DNA from 3 places in the Novosphingobium sp. PY1 genome. Region 3 is predicted to be linked to each of the others. Evidence: riboswitches for the same ligand, from Rfam matches in the RefSeq annotation. Region 3 holds a riboswitch; each other region holds the start of a gene.
What was found. Region 3 has a riboswitch for cobalamin ahead of J3474_RS13620 (HoxN/HupN/NixA family nickel/cobalt transporter). Riboswitches for the same ligand answer to the same signal wherever they lie in the genome.

Region 1 (6,431 bases), 270 kb from region 3:
GGTGATGCAGATCACGAAAGCGTCGGGAGCGTACTGCTTGATGCCTTCGCCGACCGACTTCATCACCTTGAGGTTGATGCCCAGCAGGTCGTCGCGGCTCATGCCCGGCTTGCGGGGAACGCCAGCGGTGACGATGATGACGTCGGCGCCGGCGATGTCGGCGTAGTCATTGGTGCCGGTGATGGCGGCGTCGAAGCCTTCGACGGGACCGCACTGCGACAGGTCGAGAGCCTTGCCCTGGGGGATGCCTTCGGCGATGTCGAACAGGACGATGTCGCCCAGTTCCTTCTGCGCAGCGAGGTGCGCGAGGGTGCCGCCGATGTTGCCGGCGCCGATAAGGGCAATCTTCTTACGAGCCATGATGCGTGCTTGTCCTTCCCAATGGCGGGACCTCGGACGTGAAAGGCGGCCTGCTTTGTCCCGCATAAGGCAGGTGCCGTCAGTTGCGAAGCGGGCCCTACGCCCCTCGCACCGACATTGCAACCGCGAAACGACGCGGGCAGGGCGCAAGCGGGCACTTTTAATTGATAATAGTTCGCAATTGCAATAGTGGCGATAAAACAGGACCGCCAAGCGCGAATTTTCAACGATTTGGCAAGGTTTGCGTAAGTCTTGCGCGGCGCGGGACATGTCTCTCACCGAAGCCAGGGCATTGCAAGAGGCTCGGGGCGAATCGCCGGAAGGGCAAGATGCGCGGACTTGAGGGGCTTGCGCGCCGTCGCGATTCGGAGCGGCTGTGCTCACCCCACACGCACCGCTCATCCCGAGCCTGGCGAAGGATCGGTATCGCGCGCGGCATTACCTGCGACGATGGGGCGCGGCCGTCTCGCCGCCGCAGGATCAGCCGTGGCGGGCGATCTTGCGCGCCAGGGCGTCGGCCATGCGGCGGTCCAGCTGGCGGCAGATCGAGATCCACCAGCGGCACGCTTCCTCGTCGCTGGCGGCCTTGGCGGCTTCCGCGTTCTCGCGCGCATGGGCAGCGGCCGAGAGGCCGTGGCGGGCGAAGTGGCGCAGGGCCTCGGTCAGCATCCGCTGGTCGTTCGCCGCCTGCATCGGCAGGTGCATCTGTTCCGAATAGGCAGCGATGGCGCGGCGGGCGGAGCCGCCGAGAATGGGCCTGCAGCCATTGTCGTTGACTGCGCCCAGGGGGGCGGAGGGGCACAGGGCACGCACAATCGCTGGACTTTTTCCGCCATAGGCAGCGGAGAAGCGGATCGTCATGTCAGGCGGGCCCTTTGTGTCGTTGTTCTGATCGCCACCCTTATGACGATGATGCTCTAAGTGTTTGTAATGGCCTATGGTTGCCGAATTCTTGCCATGGCCTCACGGTGCCCCGAAAGGAGACAGGTCGCGCCGGGTCAGGTGCCCGGCTGGGCGATCCAGCGGCCGCTATTGGCGTATTGCGGCTTGATGTCGCCGGTTTCGGGCAGCTTCTGCGCCCGGTAGAGTGCTTCGCCGCCGCGTTCGCGAATGGCGCTGGAATAGATCGGCGCGGGCGCGGTCTTGGCGGCGGCTGTCTCGATCGGGCTTGTCGCGGCAGTCGGCGCTGCCCCTTGCGCATCGAACTTGCGCTGGATCGCCACCGGATCGAGCGTGTCTGCCGCCGCCATGGTGGGCGAAGCGGTGTCGCGGGGGTGCGGCGCGGCTGCCGGTTCGCCGCCCAGGTAGGCGAAGCGGAAGGCGCCCGGGCGGCCCGCCGCGCCATGGAAGCTGTAGAAGCGATGCGCCCCGATGGTGCCGAGGTAATCGAGGCTCGCAGCCCAGTAGGGATGGACCTGCACGGTGTGGTAATGCGTCGCCAGGCCGACCGGGGCATAGACGTAGCCCGACAGCGCGGCGCGGGCGACCTGCATCGCCCGGTCCCAGAAATAGCGCGAAGGTTTGCGGGCGAGCGAGCCGTCGCAGGTGAACGAGAACTGGCAGCCGGTGGAGCGTTCCGATCCTTCGTAGACCACGCCGCACACGGTATTGGGATAGGCCGGGTGGGCCACCCGGTTGAGCACGACCTGCGCAACCGCACGCTGGCCGGCTTCGGCCTCGCTTGCGGCTTCATAGTATATGGCGGCGGTCATGCACTGCAGCGCGCGGGTGCGGTCGATGCCGCTGGCATCGATGGTGAGCGGGCGGGCAGGGGCGCGGGCTTCAGGGGCCGGTGCGTCCGCGTCCCCGGCGTCGGAATGGATGCCTTCGCCCACCTGCAGGGGCGCGGCTTCCTGTTCGAGGTAATAGAAGGCGGAGCCGGGAAAACTCGATCCGGCGCGCTCGAAGGGCATCGGCTCGGGGGTCTGCGCCTCGGCCGTGGCAGCGGCGATGGTGAAGCGGTCCCAGTGTCCCGGTGAGGCGAAGGCAGGCAGGGCGATGGCGGCAAGGCCTGCAGCAGCCACGCTCCAGCGCCGCTGCAGATGGGCGCGGTGCGCATGCCGGTTCCTGCGCCCGCGCTCGAACCGGGCCGCGAAGTCGCGCGGGCGCGCCTCGCTTTCGCCGATCAGGGCCATCAGGGCAGGTGGCTCGGTCACTCGGTTCCTTTCGCTCGCCTTGTCAAAGTGCGCACCGTCAATGTGCGCCACTTCAACGTGCGCCCCGTCAACGTGGCTCGTCGGCGCATCCTGCGCCTAACCCGCCTATCGATCCGGCGCATCCGCTCCGTGGTCGCCGTCCCGAAGCGACACACCGCCGCCTTGTAGCCTTAACCGGTAAACAAACCGGTTGCGCGGGCAGGTACTTGCGCGGCCGTGCTTGCAAAGCCTGCAACACCGCAGTATCCGCCCGGCCACGTCACGGGTTGTCCGGCTTGCCGGACCTAAGAGGGAAGCCGGTTCGATTCCGGCGCTGTCCCCGCAACTGTGACCGGGGAGTTCCGTCCCGATTGGCCACTGGCGTCTTGTCACAAGGATGCCGGGAAGGTGGGGCGGCGCTATGATCCGGGAGCCAGGAGACCTGCCAGTGATGGTCGTTCCGCGCCGGGCGGGTTGGACCGGAATGCAGCGAGTCATGCGCCGTGAAGGCGCGGCCTCAGCCACGAGCGACGCTTCGTTCAGGTTGGAGGTTTGTACGTGAAGTATCTGTATCTGCTCGGCACCGCGCTTGCCGTGTCCACACCCGCTCTTGTTTCCCCCGCTCTTGCCGATGAGGCCGATGTCGCGCCGTTCGTTCCGCTGGGTGACGCGATCACGGTGATCGCGACCGGCAGCGCGCTGCGCGTCGATCAGGCGGGGCAGCCCGTCAGCGTCGTCGGCAGCGAGGAGATCGATTCCATCCAGGGGCCGGACGTCGCCCGCGTGCTGGAGCGCCTGCCGGGCGTGACCTTCAGCCGTAACGGCAGCATCGGCGGGACGACGAGCCTGTTCGTGCGCGGCGCCAATTCCCAGCAGCTTCTGGTGCTGGTCGACGGCCTGCGCGTTGCGGACATTGCCGCGCCCAGCGGCGGGTTCGATTTCGGCAACCTGATGACCGGGCCGGTCGGCAGGGTCGAACTGCTGCGCGGCTCGAACTCGGTCGTCTGGGGATCGGAAGCCATCGGCGGCGTGCTGGCGATCACCAGCCGCGACGTCAACGGCGTCGAGGGCTCGGCAGAGTATGGCGCGCGCGACAGCTTCGACGGGCAGGTTTCGGCCGGGCTTTCCGGCGAGACCTACGGCGTCAACCTCAATGGCGGTTACATGCGCACCGATGGCATCAGCCAGGCGGCGTCCGGTACCGAGGCCGACGGCTTCAGGCAGTGGCGGGCCGGTGGCCGTGCCCACGTCGATCTGGTGCCGGGCCTTACCGCCAGCGTGGTGGGCCGCTTTACCGATGGCACGCTCGACCTCGATGGCTATCCGGCGCCGGATTACACTTTCGCCGATACGCCCGAGTACCAGAAGACCCGCGAGCTGGGCGGCCGCGCGGGGCTGACGTGGACCGGCGATGCGCTCACGCTCGATGCAGGCTATCAGGTTTCGGACACCCGCCGCCGTTACTACGACCCGACGATCTCGGACCAGTTCAATTCCGAAACGCAGGGCCGCAGCGAAAGGGCGGAACTGAGTGGCTCCTACGACGCCACCGATGCCGTCCGGCTCGACTTCGGGGGCGCCCATGAATGGTCGCACATCAAGTCCGACGATTTCCTCTACGGCTCGCGCATTCGCGCCGACGCGGAACTGACGAGCGTGCATGGCCTGCTCGGCTACTACGGCAATCTGTTCAGCCTGGCCGCGGGCGTGCGCTACGACGACCACTCCAATTTCGGCGACAAGTGGACCTTCGGTGCCAACGGCAGCGTCACCGTGGCGGCGGGCTGGCGCATCCGCGCCTCCTACGGCGAAGGCTTCAAGGTGCCCACGCTCTATCAGCTGTTCTCCGAATACGGCAATCCCGACCTGATGCCCGAGCGCAGCCGCAGCTACGATGCCGGGATCGAGTATGGCGACCGCAACGGCCCGCTGCACTTCGCGGTCACCGGCTTTCGCCGCGACAGCCGCAACCTGATCGACTACGTCTCGTGCTTCGGATCGAGCGATGCGCTTTGCGGGGATGGCCGCTACGGTTTCTATGCCAATGTCGGGAAGGCCCGCGCAACCGGCGCCGAGATCGAGTTGGGCGCCCGGGTTTCCGAGCGCCTGCGTGCCAGCGCGGTCTATACTTACGTCAAGTCGGTGAACCGCACGGCCGGCGATCTCAACCGGGGCAACGACCTTGCCCGCCGTCCGCGCAATGCACTCACCGTCTCGGCCGACTGGGACGCGCCGCTTGAAGGGCTGACGCTGGGCGGCGATATCCGCATGGTGTCCGACAGCTACAACGACAATTACAATACGACCCCGCTGGACGGTTACGTGACCGCGACCCTGCGGGCGAGCTACACGATAGCGCAGCGCTACGAAGTCTTCGCGCGCATCGAGAACCTGACCGATGCCGATTACACGACGGTCTCGGGCTACGGCACGCCGGGCCGCTCGGCCTATGCCGGGGTTCGGGTGAAGATGTGACCCTGTCGCTTCCCCCGCAGTCCGGGAGGACCGGAGGGAAGCATCTGGCGCGGGCCCTGGTCCGCGCCGGGGTCCTTGCGCTGGCATGGGCCTGCATATCGGGTTGCGGGGGTGGCCATTCCGGGGCCGCCCCGCTTGCCGCGCGGGGCGATCCGGCCCACCCGACCATCGTCTCGCTCAATCCCTGCACCGATGCGATCCTGGCCGAAGTGACCGGGCCGGGCCAGTTGCTGGCGATCTCGGGCTACAGCCACGATGCCCAGTCCACTTCGATGGACCTTGCCAAGGCGCGCCGTTACCGCGCGGTCTCGGGCACGGTGGAGGAAGTCGCCGCCATCGGCCCGAAAGTGGTTGTCGCCAGCAGTTTCCTGCCGCCCGCCACGGCCAGCGCGCTCGACGAGCTGGGCTTCAAGGTGGTGAAGATGCCGATTGCGCCGGACCTTGAGGCTGCGCGCGGCCAGATCCGGGAACTTGCGGGCCTCACCGGCCATCCCGAACTGGGCAAGCGCCTGATCGGCCGGATCGACGAGGCGCTGGCCCGCGCCGCGCCGGCCCGGGGCGCTACGCCCGTACCGGCGCTGGTCTGGGAATCGGCAGGGCTGGTCGCAGGTGACGACACCCTGATCGTTGACATGATGAAGCACACCGGCTTTACGAACGCGGCCAGTGCACGCGGGCTTTCGCAGGCCGATTTCCTGCCGCTCGAGAAAGTACTGGCCGATCCGCCGCGCGTCGTCTTCGCAGTTGGCAATCCGCTGGCCGAAGAGGACCGCATGCTGCATCACCCCGCTCTCGCGAGCCTGAGCCGCATGAAGCGTTTTCCGCTCGATCGTTCGATCCTCTGGTGCGGCGGCCCGACGATCCCGCGCGCCATCGACGCGCTCGGACGCGCCCGGCGCGAACTGGACCGGCAGGACGCGGCGATGCGGACGGCACGGGTGCGATGAACCCGCGCCTCGTCCTCCTGCTGCTGGCCGGCCTGCTGGTGGCCGTGCCGCTTTCACTGCTCGCCGGACGCGTGTGGATCGATCCCTTTTCGCCGACGGCGCACAATGCTTCGATCATCCTCGTCCAGCTGCGTCTGCCGCGCGCGGTGCTGGCGCTGGTGGTGGGCGCGGGGCTGGGCGCTGCCGGAGCCGCGATGCAGGGCTTCCTGCGCAATCCGCTGGCCGACCCGGGTCTCTTCGGCATTGCACCCGGCGCAGCGCTGGGCGCGGTGCTCAGCTTCTGGACCGGCTATGCCGCCTCGCCGTGGCTGCTGCCGGTCTTCGCGCTTGCCGGGGCCTGCGGAGCGATGACGCTGCTGGCACTGATTGCCGGTCGCAGCGGCGGCGTCGCGCTGTTCACGCTGGCGGGCCTGATGGTCTCCAGCCTTGCCGGCGCGCTGATGAGCCTTGCGATCAGCCTGAGCCCATCGCCCTTCGCCATGACCGAGATCGTCACCTGGACGATGGGCTCGCT
Region 2 (6,431 bases), 450 kb from region 3:
TGTTGAGGAAGAACCCATCGACCATTCGTCCGGAACCGAAGATGCTCTCCACCGTGGTCGTCATCGAGACGACATTGCCCTCGCCATCGACGACGATGAAGTGGCTTGTCCCGCCGGGCTCGACCGTAGCGTCGGGGCCGACAGCAGGTGCGCCCTTCGGATGGCCGAAGCTGACCGGGCCTGCGCGTTCCCCGATCAGTTCGGCGCGCGCTGCCAGGTAGTCCGGATCGAGCAGGCCCTTGATCGGTACTTCGACGAAGGCCGGATCGCCGACGTAGCGATCGCGGTCGGCATAGGCCAGCCGGCTTGCCTGCGCGAACTCGAACCAGGCCTTTTCATCTTTGGCATTGCGCTTGCCGATATCGGTATGGTCGAGAATGCCCAGCGCCATGAGCAGTCCCGGGCCGCCGGACGGTGCCTGCGGCGTGCAGACCATGTAAACGCGGTAGGGTTCGCAAAGCGCCGGGCCGGAGCGCGGGCGATAGGCGGCGAGGTCGGCCAACGTCATCGTGCTTGGGCGCGGTCCCTCGCTCACGCGCCTGACGATGTCAGCGGCAACAGGGCCGGTCAGCAGGCCGGAGGCTCCGAACCTGGCGATCCGCTCCAAGGTGCGGGCGTAGGCCGGATTGCGCAGGCGGTCCCCCGCGGCATAGCGGGTGCCGTCCGGCTTGGAGAAATACGCGACGGCATCGGGCGCGGAGGATTGCGGTGCGCGCTCCATCCGGATCATGCCCGCAAGGCGGGGGCTGACGATGAAGCCGTCCTCGGCAAGATTGCGGGCCGGCTTCAGCAGGTCCGCCCAGGCGAGCTTGCCGTGATCGTGATGGGCCATGTCTAGCATGGCCACGGCCCCGGGCACGCCGGTTGAAATGCCGCCAAGAACCGCATCGAAGAAAGGCAGTCGGTTGCCGTCATCGTCGAGGAAGAGGCGGTCGGTCGCGCCGGCAGGCGCGGTTTCGCGCCCGTCGTAGTATGTCGCCTTGCGGCTCTTCGCGTCGTAGTAGACCATGAAGGCGCCGCCGCCGATCCCCGAACTCTGCGGTTCGACAAGGCCGAGGACCGCCTGGATCGCCACTGCGGCGTCGACCGCCGAGCCGCCCTTGCGCAGCACGTCCACCCCTGCCTTCACCGCCAGGGGATTGGCCGCCGCGACCATTGCATGCTTTGCAAACCCGGCCTGTTCGCGCTCCGGTACTTCGGACCGTGCGGTCTGCTCGACGGTTGCTGCAGGGGGCGGACTGGCCTGGGAAACGCTGGCCTGGGAAACGGTCGTCAGTGTCAGTGCGGCAAGGCCGACGGACAGGAAAAGGCGGCGCAATAGGGTTCTCCGCGGGGTAGCTTCAATCGATCTTGTCGCGGCGATGGCCCCTTCAGTCAGGGACTCGCGCGATCGCCGGGACGGAACCTAACAGTTCCGTCCGGCAGGTATAGGGGCTTGCGGCGAGGACATTTCTGCTTGCAGTGCGCTGCCGTTGGCTAGAGGTCGATCCCCGGCTGCGCCTTGATGCCATTGCGGAAAGCGTGCTTCTCGTCACCGATCCTGCTTACCGTGTCGGCCAGTTCGATGAATTCGGCATGGGCCGCGCGCCCGGTGATTACCACGTGCTGCATCTCCGGCCGGTTCCTGATCGCAGGAAGGACTTCTTCCAGCGTGAGGTAGCCGTAATTGATGAGGTACGTCAGTTCATCGAGCACGACGAGCGAGATCTCAGGATCGGCCAGCGCGGCCTTTGCCTTGGTCCACCCGGCCTGCGCAGCGGCAATGTCGCGCTGGCGGTTCTGGGTTTCCCAGGTGAAGCCCTCGCCGCAGTTCTCCCAGGTGACGCCCGGCTGCACGGAAAGGAAAGCGCGTTCGCCTACGTCGACCTTGCTCTTGATGAACTGGAATACCGCCGCCGTGCGCCCGTAGCCCAGCGTGCGAACCACCATGCCGAAGGCGCTGGAGGACTTGCCCTTGCCGTTTCCTGTAAGAACGAGCACCAGCCCCTTGTCGATCCTGGCTGCAGCAATGCGCGCATCGACTACGGACTTGAGCTTGCGGGTCCGTTCCTTGTGGCGGCGGTCTTCTTCGGCGAGATTTTCGGTATCGGTCATAGCGGTTTGGCCTCTCTCGGGGGTGGCATGCGGCGGGGCGAAGGAGAGTCCGGCAAGTTTGGCATTCACTCGGGTTTCCTCTTCGACGCACGCACGATTGTCGTTTGCCAAGGGATTGCCCGCAGGATGCGAGGCCCTCGTCCGCCCGGTTCATCCCGCCCGCGCGAAGGAACGACGGTAGCGGGCCGGTTTCCTGACTTTCCGGATCGCCGCGCCTTTCGCCGCCTTCTCGAACAGGGTGTGCCCGTTCAATGGCATAGTGGCGATGCGCTCACCGGTCACAGTTGCGGGAGCAGTGCCGCAGATGCAGCGAAGACTTCGCTGCCCGGACTTCCCGATTAAGCCCTTGCGGGCACCCGTTACGGCCCCGCGGATAGGCCAGGGCAAGTCTGCCTGCAAGCATATTGCGCTTGCGAAGGGCATGACTGCGCGATACTTGCCGGGCTGCGACAGGTTCCCCGCAAGGGGATCAAAAGGGAATTCGGGTGCAAGTCCCGGGCTGCCCCTGCAACTGTAAGCGGCGAGCCATCCGGCCATTTCGCCATTGGGACCCCAAGCCGGTCCTGAGAAGGCGGCCGGAGCGGCGCTGACCCGTGAGCCAGGAGACCTGCCTGCCGCAGTCGTTCTTCATCCGGGCAGGGCGCACCGGGTGTTCGAGGGCCCCGTTATGGCGGGGTCACCCCTCGCGCAACGACAGTCATCGTCTCGCCGGTTGGGATTCCGGTGGGGCTGGAGCCGTTTGCAAGGAGGGAGCGCCGCCATGCTCTTGATGTCATTTTGTCGTCCGCGCTCGGGAGCGTTACGCTGATGCTGCGTGCAGTCGACGCAAACGCCTCGGTTGTGGTCTGCTCGACCTGTCGCCATGCCGAAACCGAACGTGAGGACGAACACGGCGAGCGCGGCGGTGCGCGGTTGGCCTCCGTGATGCGCGAGGTGCAGGCAGGCGATCCAGCGCTGGCCGCCGTTAGCGTTCAGGAAATGCCGTGCCTGTTCGCCTGCAAGCGTTTCTGCACCGTGCATATCCGGGCGCCCGGCAAGATGGGATATGTCTTGGGAGACTTCGCCCCTGACCGTGAGGCCGCGCACGCGATTCTCAGCTATGCTGCGCAACATGCCGAAAGCGAAGAAGGCGTCGTCCCCTATCGCAGCTGGCCGCAGGGCGTGAAGGGGCACTTCATCACCCGCACCCCGCCAGAAGGCTTCTTGTGCACATGATCCGGTTCGAAAGCCGCGAAGCCTTTGCCGCAGCGCTCCTGGATCTGCCCGAGGCCAACAAGGTCGCGCAGGCCGCCGCACAGTTGCGCCAGGACGCCTTGACCAAGCCGCTGGGCTCGCTCGGTCGACTGGAAGACATCGCTATTTTCATGGCCTCGTGGCAGGGGAGGGAACGACCGGTGCTGGAGGGCATCCGTGCGGCGATCTTCGCCGGCAACCACGGTGTCGCCGCAAAGGCGGTCAGTGCCTATCCGCCCGAAGTGACCGCGCAGATGGTCGCCAACTTCGCGGCGGGCGGGGCGGCTATCAACGCCCTGGCCGGCGCTTGCGGTGCAGAACTGGTCATCGTGCCGATCGAGCTGGACCGTCCGACGGCGGACTTCGTCGAGCAGCCTGCCATGAGCGAGGAAGATTGCCTGGCCGCGCTCAATACGGGGGCTGCGGTCGTCGAAGAGGGGTTGGACCTGCTTTTCGTGGGCGAAATGGGGATAGGAAACACCACGCCCGCAGCCGCTCTGTGCGCGCAGGCCTGCAATGGCAAAGCTGCCGAGTGGGTCGGTGCCGGAACGGGTCTCGACAGGGACGGTATCGCCTACAAACAGTCCGTCGTTGCACAGGCCCTGTCCTTTCACGGTGCCCGCTGCACCGATGCTTTCGAAACCTTGCGCCGATTGGGAGGGCGCGAGATTGCTGCAATAGCCGGGGCCATTCTCGCTGCCCGGATCAAGCGCATTCCGGTGCTGCTCGACGGGTTCATCGTCTGCGCCTCCATAGCGCCGCTGGTGGTCGATCAGCCGCGTTTCGCAGCGCACTGCCTTGCCGCTCACTGCTCCATGGAAGCAGCCCATGCCAGGTTGCTGGACTGGCTTGGCCTTGCCCCCCTGCTGCAACTGGGGATGCGGCTGGGCGAGGGCACCGGTGCAGCGGTGGCGGCGCAGCTTGTGCGCTCGGCAATTGCTGCGCACAACGGCATGGCGACATTTGCCGAAGCCAGGGTCGCAGGCGTTGTATGACGAGCTTCATGCTGCACCTCATGCGGCACGGAGCTCCGCAGCGACCCGGCCTGATGCTCGGCCACCTCGACGAGCCGCCGTTGGCTTGCGGCATCACAGCCTGCCTTGAACGTGCTCGCGCTGTTGCCTGCAAGCAGGTTCGGTGTTCGGACCTTGCCCGCTCATGGCTTCCGGCTCGGGAGATATCGGCGCAGCGCGGCCTCGCAGCGCAAATCGACCCGCGCTGGCGTGAACTCGATTTCGGTGCGTGGGACGGCCAGCCTCCGCAGCAAGTGCACAGTGACGCGCTTGCCCGGTTCTGGGACGATCCGGATGCCTATCCTCCGCCGCAAGGCGAAACATGGTCGGCTCTCGTCTCTCGCGTGGGAGAAGCACTGGCGGATATCCGCGATAATTGCCTCGTGGTGGCCCATGGCGGCTCGATCCGTGCTGCGGTCTCCTGCCTCACCGGGCTCGATCATCGCGGCGTCTGGGCATTCGACCTGCCATACGGCGCGTTGCTCAGCCTGCGGGTATGGCCGGGAAGCAAGAGTGCTGGGCAGGTCATAGCGCTTGAGACGACCGCGCCATGATCCGCCGCTTCGTTCTCGCCATGCAGTTCACCACGCGCGTGCCCCTGCCGAACGTGAAGGCCGACGAGGCGGACTTCGCCGCGCTGCTGCGCTATTTCCCGCTCGTGGGGCTGGTTGTCGGCGCGGTCGTGGCAGGCGCCTGGTGGCTGGGATCGCTGCAAGGCGCCTGGCTGGCGGCACTGCTTGCACTGGTGGCCTGGGTGGCGGTGACGGGCGCATTGCATCTCGACGGACTGGCCGACGTGGCCGATGCGGCCGGTGCCGCGCATGGCAATCCAGCGCGGCTTTCCGAAGTGCTGGCCGATCCGCGTGTCGGCAGCTTCGGCGTCGTCGTCGTCGTGCTGCAATTGCTCGCCAAGTTCGCATTGCTGCAACATATTAGCCTCGCTGAATTACCGCTGCTCTGCATCCTGCCGGGACTTGCGCGCATCGCCCCCCTGTTCTGGGCAAGGATGCTTCCGCCCCTGCACGAAGGACTGGGCAGCCGTCTCGGCGCCGGGGTGCGGGTTTCGGATCTTGCGCTCTGGACCATTCCCGCACTGTCTGTCGTTTTGTGGGAGCCTGCCTTCGCGGTGATGGTCCTGGCGATACCGATATGGTCCATCTGGCTCCGCCGCAGGCTCGGCGGAATATCGGGCGACGGTCATGGCGCAGGGATAGAACTGTGCGAAGCAATCCTTCTAGCAGCGCTGGTCCTGACGTGAGCGCCGTGCAGGCCGTGCGGCATGGCGGGCGGCTTAACGAGGCCTGCCGTCGCTACGGCGGACGTCCGAAGGACTGGCTGGATCTTTCCACGGGCATCAATCCTGAGGCATGGCCCGCAGCATCCGTCCCGGCGACCGACTGGACCAGATTGCCCGAACCCGACGCGCTCAATGAACTCGAGGCGCGGGCCGCGGCGCACTTCAGGGTCGATTCCGGTCATTGCTGCGCGATCGGCGGAAGCGAGCTGGCGATCCGCCTGGTCGCCCGCCTGCTCGGTCTACAGGGGCGTGCGCTGCAACCGGCGTACGCAAGCCATGAAGAGGCCTTCTACGGTCCAGCCGCCGACTTTGGGAAAGTCCCGGTTGAACCGGTCGCCCTGATCTTCGCCAACCCGAACAATCCCGATGGTCGCCTGCGGCAGGGTCACGACATACTCGGGTGGTCCGATCGGCTGACCGCTGAAGGGAGCTGGCTCGTGGTTGACGAGGCCTATGCCGACTGCGAACCGAGCGAGAGCGTCGCGCCGCACGTGCACGATGGCCGGCAGCTGATCGTCCTGCGCTCCTTCGGCAAATTCTTCGGTCTTGCCGGACTGCGGCTTGGTTTCGTGCTCGGACCGAGTGACCTGATAGCCGCCATGCGCGAAGCTATCGGGGACTGGCCGGTCCATGCTGCCGCGCTCGCCATAGGTACGGCAGCTTACGAGGATGCAGCGTGGATCGCGCGTACGCGCCTTGCCCTTTTCGAAAGGGCGCGAGCGCTCGATGCGGTCCTGACAGGACATGGCCTGAAGCCAAAGGGAGCCTGTCCGCTGTTCCGGCTCGTCGAGACG
Region 3 (6,431 bases):
AGGCGGCGACCGCCGGCATTGCGGATGAGATGGCTGATGAGCGTGGTCTTACCCGCGCCCAGAAAACCGGTGATGATCGTTACAGGGACCTTGGACAGGTCAGGCATCGGCAATTCCCCACGCGCCATGGCGACAACGGCGGGGCTTGCCGGAAGCGAATCCGACCGACGCGCGGCGACGGGCGGGCGCGAAAAGGCACCCGTTATCGCGCGTTCGTGCAGCCCCAGCCGCACAGCTTCGTCGCTCAGACGGAAGAATTACCGTGCCGTGACCATCCCCTGGATCAAGGCAAGAGCGACCGGTGCGCCGGCAGGTCTCCTGGCTTGCGGGTCACTGCTTGATGCACGCCTTCCCGGATCGCCTTGCGGCTTCACCCAGTGGCCGGCCCTTCGCGTGAGGAAGGGAACCGTGTGCATCTCGCTATCCGCTCACAGTTGCAGGGACAGCCGCGGTTTTGGGAAGGAGAGACCTTCCCGCACCGCATTCCCGATTAAGCCCCTTTCGGGGCACCGGCGCGATCATTCGAAGCACAGAATCGATCCGTGCTTCGAAGCGAGGCCCTAGAACAGATCGACCGCCAAGCCAATCGCCTAAGGACCGGTTCTCATGCCGAGACGCGCACTTCGATATCGTCGAAGCGCTTCCAGCGGTAGATCGCGAAGCTGGCGAGCCAGCACAGCACGAAAAGGCCGATGATGCCGAACCCCAGGCTGTTGAAGTTCTCTCCCAGTTCGCCGGCAATATCGAACAGGCCGCCGGTGAGGCCCAGCTTATCGCCGATCAGGGCGACCGTTTCGATCCCGCCGATGACGATGGCGACAAGCGCCGAAATCAGGGTGATGGTGATGTTGTAGTAGAGCTTGCGGATCGGCTTGACGAAAGCCCACTCATAGGCGCCGAGCATGACGACGCCGTCGGCGGTGTCGATCAGCGCCATGCCCACGGCGAAAAGCACCGGCAGGACGAGGATCGTGCCGATGGAAAGCCCGTCCGCCGCCTGCCCCGCCGAAAGGCCCAGGATGGCCACTTCGGTCGCGGTGTCGAAACCCAGCCCGAACAGGAAGCCCAGCGGAGCCATGTGCCAGCTGCGGGTGATGAGGCGGAACATCGGCCGGAAAAGGCGCGCCATCAGCCCGCGATTGCCCAGCAGCATGTCGAGGTCTTCCTCCACATAGGCGCCCCCGGCACGGACATGGGCGAAGGTCTTCCACACGTTGCGCAGGATGATCAGGTTCATGGCGGCAATCGAGAACAGGAAGATCGCCGAGATCGAGGTCGCGACGAGACCGCCGACCTGCTTGAGACTTTCGAACTGCGTCAGTGCGCTCGTCGTCAGGGCAATGGCTATGGCCGCGATGGTGACGATGCCGGAATGTCCGATGGCGAACCAGAAGCCGACTGCGATCGGGCGCTGACCGTCCTGCATCAGCTTGCGGGTCACGTTGTCGATGGCCGCGATATGGTCCGCGTCCACGGCATGGCGCAGCCCCAGGCCCCATGCCAGCAGGGCCGTGCCGAGCATGAGCGGCCGATCGTGGAACAGCGAGAAAGCCCAGATCCAGGCGGCGATATTGGCGGCCACGAGCGGGCCGAAAAGCCAGCCTATCCGGCGGCGCAGGTTGGGTCGAACAGAATGCGGCAATTGAGCCATGATGCGAAATCGTCCTCCGGCGTCTTGCGACAAGGCCGGGACGAACCGCTCAGGCGAACGGCCGGAAGGCGCAGGCAACCGGACGCCAGGGCCGGTCGACACGCCGCTCCGCTGCGGCCCCGGCCGCAGGTTCGTCGCTCAGACGGAGTTCACCGTGCCGCGGCCATCCCCTGGACCAGGGCAAGAGCGACCAGACGCCGGCAGGTCTCCTGGCTCGCGGGTCACAGCTTGATGCACGCCTTCCCAGGCCCTTCGCGGCATGCCGCATTCGGCCCAGTGGCTGCTTCCCAGGCGCCCATGGCGCATGAAAAGCCCTGTGCATCGCGCTATCCGCTTACAGTTGCAGGGACAGCCGCGGACTTGGGAAAGGCAATCCCTTCCCCGCACCGCATTCCCGATTAAGCCCCTGTTACGGGGCACCGGCGCGATCAATGGGAATCGGCAAGAACCGATTCGAAGGTGCTGATAACACCCCGATTTCGCAGTGCCCATCGCAAGTTTGCGGCAATCGCGCGGCCCAGGCGCGGCGCGCAGCCTACAGGGCGCGTTCGGTAAAGGCGCCGCGCATGCAGTGGTTGGAACTCATCGCCGAGCCGTATCCCCCGGCATTGAGGAAGGCGATGAAGTCCCCCTCCTCAACGGGCGGAAGGAGCGTGTCGGCAGCCCAGATATCAAGCGCTTCGTTGATATTGCCGGCAATCGTCACCCGCTCGCCCGGCGCCGATCCATCGCCGCGCAGCAGGCAGGGAACCGGCTCGCACGGCAGGTCGTAGAAAGCAGGTTCCGGGTGGAGATTGAAGCCCCCGCCGACGAAGACGAACCGGGTGTCGCGCTTGATTTCGACGTCGGTCACGGGAAGCACGAGCATCCCGGCATCCTTGGCAATGTAGTCCCCCGGCTCAACGGCGATGCGCAGGCCGCGTCCGGCAAAATGGCGGCGCAGGATCGCGGCCCATTGCGCCAGATCGAGCGGCCTGTCCCCGCAGCGATGGGGCAGCCCGAGCCCGCCGCCGACGTTGACCGTGCGCACCTGCGGCACTTCGTCGAGGAAGCGAGAGGCCTCCGCGACGGCCAGATCCCAGCTCTCCAGCTGATCGGTCAGGTATCCGCAGCCGACATGAAAATGCAGCGAGGTGATCGCCAGCCCATGGCTTTTCGCGAGGGCAAGCGCCTCGCCCCACTGCTCGCGGTAGATGCCGAACTTGGTCGTTCTTCCCCCGGCATAAGTCAGCTTCTCGGCATCGCCGTAGCCGGTGCCGCGCCCGGGATTCACGCGAATGCCGATCTCGCGGCCCGGCGTTCGCTCACCGATGCGTCGGATCATGCCCATGGTGTCGCAATTGATCGTGATCTCGGGATGGGACAGTAGTCGTTCCAGATCGCGCGGCGTGACGCCAGTGCCGGTGAAACTGATCTGACCGGGCGCAAAACCGCAGGCCAGGGCATGATCCAGTTCACCCGGAGAGCAGATGTCGACCCCGCATTTGCCGCTTTGTGCGAGCCGCTCAAGCAGGGGCGCAAAGCGGTTGGCCTTCATGGCGTAATAGACCGTGAAGGCGCAGCCGATATCGCCAAGGGCAGCGACCACCCTATCGAGATTGGCTTCGACGCGGTCGAGCGAATAGAGAAACAGCGCCCCCCCTTCCTCGCCCCCGCTCTCGCCCTCACCGGCCAGTGCGGCGACATCATGTCCCGCGAAGTGCAGGCGCCCGCCGCGATAATGCAGGTCTGGGCGCTCCCACCACGGCGCAGTCCGGGCCGATGAGCCCTGCTGCGGCACGGTCACGACTTCAGCGGCTTGGCCTGCCCGTCCAGAAATCGCCTGCCCTCCTCGTTCGCATTCTCGGCGCGCCCGGTGATCCACGCGCGGCAGCGCTGCGCGGCACAATGGCATGCGAATTGCCGATAGAGAACATCCTCCGTCGCGGCATAGTCGATGGTCAGGACTTCGCCAGCATCGATATCGCTAAGGGCGACAAGTTCGAAGCGCTCCATGTCCAGCCGGCAATTGGGCTCGCAACCGTGGGACAGGTAGCCGACGAAGCGCGTGTCATGGACATGCATCCCCGGCGAGACCTGCAGGCTGTGCTGCAGCAGGTCGGCGCTGACTTCGCCGTTGAACCTGTCGAGCACCTCGCCCGCGGCAAAGGGGGCAAGCGCACGCACGCACAGGCCCAGCGTCTCGCAATCGCAGACGACAAGACGATCTTCGCCGGCTTCACTCGCACTGGAATGTCCCCGCGGTTGGATGAACAAGGCCGTTTCCCCTGACGCCTGCTGAATTTTGCTGATCTTCGAGGCTGTTACCCTAGGGGCAATTTCTTAGCGAAACGTAGCCTGTTGCATTCGCCTTCGCGCGCATATTCCACGCGGTCCATGATCCGGCGCACGATGTGGATGCCAAGGCCGCCGATCTCGCGCTCCTCCACGGAAAGCGAAGTATCGGGCGTCTCAAGCGACAAGGGGTCGAATGGCCTGCCATCATCGATAAGGTCGACCGCGACTTCCCCGTTCCCCACCCTGAGGCAGGCGGTTATGCGCGGCATATCCTGCTCCTTGCCGTGTTCGAGGATGTTGCTGACCAGTTCGTCGAACACGATCATGACCTTGGTCAGAACATCGAGCGGCAGGTCGGCGCTTTCCAGATAGGCTTCGATATCCTCGAGGAACGAGGGGAACCCTGCCCTTCCGTTGGCGAGAGTGCGTTCGTAATCGCAATCCATGCCACTCGATCCCCGTACCGGCGCCACGCGATTGCGGCCCCGGCCAGCTTAATCGAGTGGAAAAATTTCACAACTTCTCCAATAAGGTGCGTGGACACGATGAGAAGACGGGCGGAGACAGGGCGATGGAAATCAGCGAAGAAATCAAGGGTCCGGCCCTGGTGATGACCCTTGCCGGTCGGCTCGACAGCAATACCGCGCCGCTGCTCGAAACCCGTCTGCCTTCGCGGATCGAGGGCAATCCGGCCACCGTGATCGACCTGTCGCAGGTCAGCTACGTCAGTTCCGCGGGCCTGCGCATCCTGCTAAAGGGCGCGAAAGTGGCCAAGGCATCGGGCAACAGGCTCGCGCTTTGCGGTCTCGCTCCGTCAGTGCGTGAAGTGTTCGATATCAGCGGCTTCACCGCTATCTTTGCGATCGAACCTGACCTCGTTTCCGCTCTCGCCGCAGTCGGTTGAGCACGGAGGGCCGATCACGGCGAAGATGCCGGTCGGCTTCAGGAGCGCATCGAGACTGGCCAGCCATTCATCGGGCCCGATACCGCGCGCGGCCTTGAGGTAAACCCGCGCACGCTCCGCTTCATCGGCTTGCGCAAGCGTCACCAGCTGCAAGGCCCCTTTGGCCAATGGCGCACGCCATTCGTGCACGACCAGATCCGAAAGAGCATAAAGTTGGCCCGCAAGGTCCAGCGCGCGGCCGAGTTCAGCCTGCGAAGCGGATGCCTCGATCAATCGCCGGACATGGCAGGCCGCTGCCAGTGCATCGACAGGGTCCGCATCCTCGCAGCGCCCCAGCACGACGGCGCCGCCTTGCTCCATGTCGGCAAAGGCGAAGAAACTTCCCGCCGGAATGGCGCCGCAGGCGCGCATCGCAATGACGGCGTCCGCGGTGCGGCAGGCGCAGGGTGCGAATTCCACCGCGCGCGCATTCTCCAAGGCGTTTGCGAGGCTTCGCGTGCGGCCCTTGCGGGCCTCGACGAGCGTTGCCCGAAGTTCGGCAGCTTCGCCGCTGGCATCCATGAGCCTCACCGCCCCGGCAAGATCCTGCGCCTCGCGGATACGCCAACTCACTTTGCTGTCCGGAACATGTCCCGACAGCGCGCGTCTGCTCAGGTCCAGTTCGCGGGTCAGGCGGCGGGCAACGAATATGGCAAGCGCGCTCGCCAGGGCAATCAGCCCCAGAGCGATCAGCACCACGTCCCGGCGAATGAGGCGCAAGTGCTCTGCAATCGGAGCGCGGCTGAAGCGCGCTGCGACGAAACGCCCCTCCCCTGCCGGTGCAAGCCCGATCACCCAGCCTTCCGCGCCGTCCTGCGCCATCGTCCGAACGGAAGGCCGGCTCGGCCGGGCCAGCGCCGTGGGATCCCATTCCTGCCCCCCCGACTTGAGCGCAAGAGCCGGTCGGTCCGCCTCGACGAGATAGAGGGCGCCCAGTCCCTCGACATGCGCAAGGGCAGCCTCAAGCGCCTCGCGGCGGTGGGGCTGGGCAAGGGTCTTGCCCGGATCGGTCATTTCGCGCGTGAATTCTGCAACCGTAACAGCCGTCGCCAGGGCCTGTTCGCGAAGTGCATGCTCCAGTTCCGTGCGCTCCTGCGAATAGAGCAGCGCCCCGTTGACGAGCGCCAGCGCAAGAAACAGCGGCACGGCCAGCAGCAGGATTATCGAGCGGATCGTCATGCGTCAGCCCCGGCCCGGATCGCGGCGAGGCCCACCACGAAATCGGGACACTCGCGCGCGATGGTGAAAAGGTGCGGCCTTGCCAGGCACAAGACTTGCGCCCCCCTTCCTCCCGCGATGTAGTCAGCCCGCGTCGGCAGGCCGAACAGCGCGGACGGCGCATCGAATACCGCGGGCGCCTGCCTGCCCTCAACGACAACCGAGCCGCCGATCACCGTGACCAGCCGCTGCGCCACCGCTCCACCTGCAAGGACCGTCTCACCCGGTTCATATTCGAAGCGGCGGGCATGGCTGGCGACAAGCAGCAGCTCGGTTTCGGTCAGCCGGTCGAACGGCGGACAGGCTGCAAGTGCCAGGGCCTCGGCAACGACCTGCGCCGCG

Region 1: another riboswitch for cobalamin. It lies ahead of J3474_RS14955 (TonB-dependent siderophore receptor); the one in region 3 lies ahead of J3474_RS13620 (HoxN/HupN/NixA family nickel/cobalt transporter).
Region 2: another riboswitch for cobalamin. It lies ahead of cobO (cob(I)yrinic acid a,c-diamide adenosyltransferase); the one in region 3 lies ahead of J3474_RS13620 (HoxN/HupN/NixA family nickel/cobalt transporter).

The regions. Positions count from the first base shown of each region.
Region 1 is NZ_BLTI01000008.1:750,219-756,649, reverse strand. It holds gene mdh (malate dehydrogenase) at 1-360, opposite strand, end outside; gene J3474_RS14965 (hypothetical protein) at 841-1,221, opposite strand; gene J3474_RS14960 (cell wall hydrolase) at 1,359-2,567, opposite strand; cobalamin riboswitch at 2,763-2,960, shown strand; gene J3474_RS14955 (TonB-dependent siderophore receptor) at 3,054-4,970, shown strand; gene J3474_RS14950 (ABC transporter substrate-binding protein) at 4,967-5,917, shown strand; gene J3474_RS14945 (iron ABC transporter permease) at 5,914-6,431, shown strand, end outside.
Region 2 is NZ_BLTI01000008.1:26,238-32,668, forward strand. It holds gene ggt (gamma-glutamyltransferase) at 1-1,318, opposite strand, end outside; gene cobO (cob(I)yrinic acid a,c-diamide adenosyltransferase) at 1,477-2,094, opposite strand; cobalamin riboswitch at 2,260-2,469, opposite strand; cobalamin riboswitch at 2,529-2,724, shown strand; gene J3474_RS11540 (DUF1636 domain-containing protein) at 2,902-3,309, shown strand; gene cobT (nicotinate-nucleotide--dimethylbenzimidazole phosphoribosyltransferase) at 3,306-4,322, shown strand; gene J3474_RS11550 (histidine phosphatase family protein) at 4,319-4,894, shown strand; gene cobS (adenosylcobinamide-GDP ribazoletransferase) at 4,894-5,598, shown strand; gene cobD (threonine-phosphate decarboxylase CobD) at 5,490-6,431, shown strand, end outside.
Region 3 is NZ_BLTI01000008.1:477,531-483,961, forward strand. It holds gene cobW (cobalamin biosynthesis protein CobW) at 1-107, opposite strand, end outside; cobalamin riboswitch at 291-529, opposite strand; gene J3474_RS13620 (HoxN/HupN/NixA family nickel/cobalt transporter) at 605-1,651, opposite strand; cobalamin riboswitch at 1,833-2,090, opposite strand; gene J3474_RS13625 (diaminopimelate decarboxylase) at 2,187-3,437, opposite strand; gene J3474_RS13630 (SET domain-containing protein-lysine N-methyltransferase) at 3,434-3,907, opposite strand; gene J3474_RS13635 (ATP-binding protein) at 3,955-4,374, opposite strand; gene J3474_RS13640 (STAS domain-containing protein) at 4,431-4,832, shown strand; gene J3474_RS13645 (hypothetical protein) at 4,743-6,050, opposite strand; gene J3474_RS13650 (Crp/Fnr family transcriptional regulator) at 6,047-6,431, opposite strand, start outside.